DNA from 3 places in the Companilactobacillus sp. FL22-3 genome. Region 2 is predicted to be linked to each of the others. Evidence: predicted binding sites of a transcription regulator. Region 2 holds the regulator's gene; each other region holds the start of a gene.

Region 1 (2,274 bases), on a different contig from region 2:
ATCGTATCTTTCGTTATTCCGACCGGATATACTTTTAATTTAGATGGTTCTGCTATCTATCAATCTTTAGCCGCTTTATTCTTAGCTCAAGCGTATAATATTCACCTTTCTTTAGGGCAACAAATTACCCTTGTGGTGGTATTGATGTTAACATCTAAGGGGATGGCCGGAGTTCCTGGAGCATCGTTTGTTGTACTCCTAGCCACAGTATCGACTATCGGTGTACCAATGCAAGGTTTGACCTTCATTGCGGGTATCGACCGTCTCGTAGATATGGGACGTACTGCCGTTAACGTTGTCGGAAATTCACTTGCGACCGTCATTATTGCCAAAAGTGAGAAGGAATTTGACGAAGAAAAACGTGCCAAGTACGTTGCAGCTTATACACGTGGGGACTGATGAGAAAACTCCGTGTAGTTAGAAACAATTTAAACACACACAAAAAGCCCGCCGAGAAAAATCGGTAGGCTTTTTTTTAGATGATCTGCAAAGTTAAAACAATTGCATTCATAACGATATGGCTGCCGGCACTGATATAAATATTTTGAGATTTGTAGTAAACATATGAGAACCAAAGTCCCATACAGACATATACTAAGAACCGAGTGTCTTGATGCATAAAAGCAAAGAGAAACGCAGCGATAATCGCAGCAACGTAAATATTAGTTGGTTTGATCAAGTTAGCAAAGAAGACGCGCCGGAAGATGATCTCCTCCATGATAGGGGCGGCAATCATAACGTAAAGAAAGTAATATGGATAAGCTTTGACCATCAATAACAAGTTGAGCGTATTTTGTGATTCTGTACTGACGTGAAAAATTAATTTATCCGCAAAGCCAATTCCAAATTGAACGACCAATGCCCCCAAGGTTCCGATAATTATCCATTGGAGAGCATGATTCAGGTCAGTTTTTTTCTCAAACTCTAATGGACCACTTTGTTTGACCAAATACATCATGATTCCAGTAACGACCAAAGCCGCAACGGTGATTGTGGCAAAATATGCTGTGCCAGTTATTTTGAGGATCGATAAAAAACTACCAACTGACAGCAACAAAATATAGGCCAGCAATGTGAAAAACTGATTTGTACGATAGGACATAATTTCCTCCATTTTTTTAAAGGTAAATACTTGCAACTTCACAATATAATGTTAATATAAAACTTGTGATTAGCACAACAGATAGTTGAGTGCTAAAAAAACATTAAGGTAATATATTGGAGGTATTTAAATTGTTAAAACCACTTGGAGATAGAGTCATTGTAACAGTCGATAAAGAAGAAGAAAAGACAGTCGGTGGCATTGTTTTAGCAAACAACGCTAAAGAAAAGCCTCAAACAGCAGAGGTTGTTGCCGTTGGTGAAGGCTTAGTTGCTGATAATGGTACTAAGTTGCCAATGAACGTTAAAAAGGGTGACAAAGTTCTTTTTGACAAGTACTCAGGCTCAACAGTTAAATACGAAGATAACGAATATTTGATCCTTCATGAAAAAGATATCATGGCAATCGTTGATTAATCGAAATTAAACAAGAAAAAATATATTTTAAATTATGGAGTGTGAAAATTAATGGCTAAAGAAATTAAATTTTCAGAAGATGCACGTTCAAAGATGCTAGATGGTGTTAACAAACTAGCTGACACAGTTAAGACAACAATCGGACCTAAAGGTAGAAACGTTGTTCTTGAAAAGAGCTATGGTTCACCAGAAATCACAAATGATGGTGTAACAATCGCTAAGAGTATTGAATTGGAAGACCACTTCGAAAACATGGGTGCTAAGTTAGTTTCCGAAGTAGCTTCAAAGACTAACGATATTGCTGGTGACGGTACTACTACAGCTACTGTTTTAACACAAGCAATCGTTAAAGAAGGTATGAAGAACGTTACAGCCGGTGCTAACCCTGTTGGTATCAGAACAGGTATCGAAAAGGCTACAAACGCCGCTGTTGACGAACTTCACAATATTTCACACAAAGTTTCAGGTAAGAAAGATATTGCTCAAGTAGCTTCAGTTTCTTCAGCTGACCCAGAAGTTGGTAATTTGATTGCCGACGCTATGGAAAAAGTTGGTAACGATGGTGTTATCACAATTGAAGAATCAAAAGGTATTGATACAACACTTGACGTTGTTGAAGGTATGCAATTCGATCGTGGATACATTTCACAATACATGGTTACAGACAACGATAAGATGGAAGCTGACCTTGATAACCCTTATATCTTGATTACTGACAAGAAGATTTCAAATATCCAAGATATCTTGCCATTGCTA
Region 2 (2,274 bases):
GTTGAGCTCGAATGGGTAAAATATCTGCGTGGCGAAGTAAAGTTTGAAAACGCTGAGGGTCTTGTTAAACAATTGAAACTAGATCAAACCAATTCTATCCAGGCTTTGCAGATTGATTGAAATAATCAAAAGGTCCTCTGATTCTAAATTGAACCAGAGGTTTTTTATTGGGATGAGATGCTATTTCTTTCTAAATCATTTACGGTTGAAAATAATTTGTGAAATAATTGCGAAAAATGAGCGTGCATACTTGACACTATTAGGATAGATTGTTATATTTTACATTGTTAGCACTCAGGTACGAATAGTGCTAAAAAGGAGGACGGTATAATGCTATCACAACGTCAAGATGCAATCTTGAGAGAAGTCGTGCGCATATTTACAGATACCGGCCAGCCGGTTGGTTCGAAGACATTGATGAATGAACTACCTTTTCATGTAAGTTCTGCGACAATCAGAAACGAAATGGCAGTACTTGAAGAAGTAGGTTATCTCGAGAAGACCCATCTTTCTTCGGGTAGAATTCCTTCAGCAATGGGATATCGCTATTATCTGGATCACTTAGTTCAACCAACAAGCGTTCCATCAGATATTGCGAAAAGAATTGACGAAGATTTTGGTAAAACATATCACCAGATTGATGATATCATCGAACAATCTGCCAAAATTTTATCTCATCTGACCAGTTACACAGCAATCACATTAGGTCCAGAGAGCAGTTCGATCCTCTTAACAGGATTTAGAATCGTGCCTTTGAATCCACATCAACTTATGGCTATTATTGTCACAAGTGATAATAATGTTGAGAATAATATTTATACAATTGATGATGATTTTGATACTTCGATAATTGAAAAGATTGTCAATATCGTCAATGATAAGTTAGTGGGTCAGCCTTTACCTAAAGTTATCCAGATGCTTCACAATGATGTTCCAGCCATACTTTCGGAATACATGTATTCGACTGATGGTTTGTTGGACATGATGGATCAGCTTTTCAAGAAGGCCGGTTCAGAGAAGTATTACGTTGACGGACAGTTGAATCTTTTGAATTACGCTGATAATGCTGATTTATCGCAAGTTCAGTCGTTGTTCTCGATCATCAATCAGAGTAATGACTTGCGGAAGTTGATCGATCCAAGTATTACTGATGACGGTATTCGAGTGCGGTTAGGTAGTGAATTAGGCAGCGATGCTTTGAAGAACTACAGTATCATTACCGCTAATTACGATGTCGGTCATCATGGTAAAGGGGTTATTGCCCTGTTAGGTCCAACCACGATGCATTATTCACAATTAATTGGTTTACTCGGAGAGTTCAGAGTAGAATTAGCCAAACGACTAATTGATTATTATTCAAGGTATGATGATTCTTGAAATTTTAGGAGGAAGTAATGGCAGACAAAGAAAAAGATCAAGATTTGAAGACTTCTAAAGAAGAAGCAACCCAAACAAAGCAACCAGCTGAAGATAAGTCCAAAAAGGAAGCAGCTAAAAAAGTTGATCCTAAGGATAAAGAAATTGCTGATCTCAAACAGAAGAGCTCTGATTTAGAGGATAATCTTTTGAGAAGTCAAGCTGAAATGCAAAATATGACTAAGCGTCATAATAAGGAAGTCGCTGACATCCTGAAGTATGACGGTCAAAAATTGGCAACAGAGATTCTTCCCGTTTTGGACAATCTTGAACGTGCGCTTCAAGTTGAAGCTGACGACGATGCCAGCAAGCAATTGAAGAAGGGCATTGAGATGGTACATGAACACATGGTCAAAGCCTTAGAAAATAACCATGTAACGGCGATTGACAATGAGGGTGAGAAGTTTGATCCAACTTTGAGTCAAGCTGTTCAAACTGTACCAGCCGATGATAAGCATGCAAAAGACACAGTCGTTTCGGTGCTTCAAAAGGGTTATAAATTAGAAGATCGTGTACTCCGTCCTGCAATGGTCGTTGTCGCACAATAAAAAATTTGTTAATTAATTAAAAAAATAAAAGAGGTTTAGGTTTATGTCTAAAGTTATTGGTATTGATTTAGGTACTACAAACTCTGCTGTAGCCGTTCTTGAAGGTGGCTCACCAAAGATTATTACAAATCCCGAGGGTGCTAGAACAACACCATCTGTTGTTGCTTTTAAAGATGGTGAAATCCAAGTTGGTGAAGTTGCAAAGCGTCAAGCAATCACTAACCCAGATACTGTTTCATCAATCAAGCGTCACATGGGTGAAGCTGGCTACAAAGTAACAGTTGCTGGCAAGTCTTACACACCACAAGAA
Region 3 (2,274 bases), on a different contig from region 2:
TGTAACATCACGTACATCGGCTGCTCTCTCTTGCATATATGGGTTGTCTGTCATTCCTTCAAAAATAGAAATGAAGTTGTCTGAAACATCGTGCAATGCTTGTTCAGCATTAACACTATTGTTTTTAACTTCTTGTTCAACTGCACCCGTAAATTCTGGATCAGCCAAAATCATCTTGTGAGCATCAAAAACTTGAGCTTCTTCTTCACCGAGAGATTCTTTAGCGATATCTCTGATCTTTGTTAATTCGTCATCTGATGTTGAAATAGCATCTTTAAGACGGCTAACTTCGGCATCAGCATCTGAAATACTCTTTTTTGTGAAAGACAAATCTGGTTGAACTAAAAGGTATGCTTCTGCAGTAGCGATACCATCACTAGCTGCAATTCCCTTAATAGTCTTAACCATTATTCTGCCAAACCTTCTTTTGTCATAGTGTCTGAAATAGCAACGATAGCTTCTGAAGCGTCATCGCCATCAGCAGTAATAGTAACGTCAGCACCTTGGCCAACACCAAGTGACATAACACCCATGATTGACTTCAAGTTTACTGATTTACCTGAGAATTCAATGTTGATATCTGAACTGAATTTACTTGCTGTTTGTACCAACATAGTAGCTGGACGTGCGTGGATACCTGTTTCTGCAATAATGTGAAAATCTTTCTTTTCCATAATAATACCTCACCATATAATTATAAAATTCTGTAGTAAAACTACAAATATTCACTAATTAATTTACCATTATCTATTAATTTTCACAAGTGCTTTGAACTAAAAATATTCAAATAAGCCAAGTACGATAAGACGTTTAACGCTTACATCGCTACAGCCTGAAAGCGTTTATATTACAATGCTTTTTCACAGAGATTTGAAAGAAATTTTTTTAAAATTTTTAAAAAAGACAAAAATTCAATTTTCAAGACTTAGCACTTGCATTACTCGAGTGCTAATTATATACTACCGTTGTATCCTGTAATAAAGGAAAGGTGGGGTGCGAATGTTATGTCAGAATTGTCATAAAAATGAAGCTACAATTCATCTATACACTAGTGTTAATGGTCAAAGAACAGAAATTAACCTCTGCCAAGACTGTTATCAAAAATTAAGAAATCAAGCTAACGAAGGTATGAATAATATGGCACAAAATCCAAACGGCGGATTTTCTAGTTTTGAAGACTTGTTCAACGCCTTGAATGGTGGACAACAACCAAATGCTTTCCAACAACAAGGTCCCCAAACTCAAACCGGCAATGGTGGCGGTAATGGTCGCAGACCTAGAGGTAACGGAGTCTTAGATCAATATGGCGTTGATTTGACTGCTCTTGCTAAAAAGGGCCAAATCGATCCTGTTATTGGTCGTGACAAGGAAATTAGTCGTGTAATAGAAATACTTAATAGAAGAACAAAAAACAATCCAGTTTTAATTGGTGAAGCTGGTGTTGGTAAAACAGCTGTTGTTGAAGGTCTTGCTCAAAAGATCGTTGATGGCGATGTTCCAGAAAAACTGCAGCACAAACGGGTCATCCGTTTGGATGTAGTCTCACTGGTTCAAGGAACTGGCGTACGTGGACAATTTGAGCAAAGAATGCAACAGTTGATCAATGAATTACAAAAAGAAACAGATATCATCCTATTTATAGATGAAATTCATGAAATTGTTGGAGCCGGTAATGCGGAAGGCGGCATGGACGCAGGTAACGTTTTGAAACCTGCCCTAGCTCGTGGCGAACTTCAACTTGTCGGTGCAACAACTTTGAATGAATACCGCACAATTGAAAAAGACTCAGCTTTGGAACGTCGTCTACAACCTGTCCAAGTTAATGAACCAACCGTTGAGGAGACTGTCCAAATTCTCAAGGGTCTTCAACCTAAATATGAAGATTATCATCATGTAAAATATTCTAATGAAGCAATTAAAGCTGCAGCTGAATTATCAGCACGTTATATTCAAGATCGCTTCTTACCTGATAAAGCCATTGACTTGATCGATGAAGCTGGTTCTAAAAAGAATTTGCAGATCAATCACGTTGATATGGCCGATTTAGATAATAAGATCTCTGATGCTGAAGTTCAAAAACAAGCTGCCCTACGCAATGAAGATTACGAAAAAGCAGCTTACTATCGTGATCAAGTAACTAAATATCAGAACATGAAGAACGACAATAAAGACGAACCTGCGGGTCAAAATATTGTCACAGATAAAGAAATTGAAAAGATTATCGAAGAGAAGACTAACATCCCTGTAGGTGAACTTCAATCGAATGAACAAGCT

Evidence for each region. Region 2 encodes HrcA, which represses chaperone genes, less so after heat shock. Its sites were predicted from a motif close to TTAGCACTCNNNNNNNNNGAGTGCTAA; they were not measured.
Region 1: a site for HrcA is predicted at 1,172-1,198, ahead of groES (co-chaperone GroES). Genes of this name have one in related genera too.
Region 3: a site for HrcA is predicted at 926-952, ahead of ACYT32_RS06050 (ATP-dependent Clp protease ATP-binding subunit). Genes of this name have one in related genera too.

What each region holds. Positions count from the first base shown of each region.
Region 1 covers NZ_JBTYYZ010000009.1:67,070-69,343, reverse strand. The annotation lists gene ACYT32_RS09235 (cation:dicarboxylate symporter family transporter) at 1-399, shown strand, start outside; gene ACYT32_RS09230 (CPBP family intramembrane glutamic endopeptidase) at 476-1,102, opposite strand; gene groES (co-chaperone GroES) at 1,234-1,518, shown strand; gene groL (chaperonin GroEL) at 1,570-2,274, shown strand, end outside.
Region 2 covers NZ_JBTYYZ010000002.1:163,936-166,209, forward strand. The annotation lists gene ribF (riboflavin biosynthesis protein RibF) at 1-120, shown strand, start outside; gene hrcA (heat-inducible transcriptional repressor HrcA) at 331-1,377, shown strand; gene grpE (nucleotide exchange factor GrpE) at 1,395-1,964, shown strand; gene dnaK (molecular chaperone DnaK) at 2,008-2,274, shown strand, end outside.
Region 3 covers NZ_JBTYYZ010000005.1:117,122-119,395, forward strand. The annotation lists gene ptsP (phosphoenolpyruvate--protein phosphotransferase) at 1-408, opposite strand, end outside; gene ACYT32_RS06045 (phosphocarrier protein HPr) at 408-674, opposite strand; gene ACYT32_RS06050 (ATP-dependent Clp protease ATP-binding subunit) at 1,000-2,274, shown strand, end outside.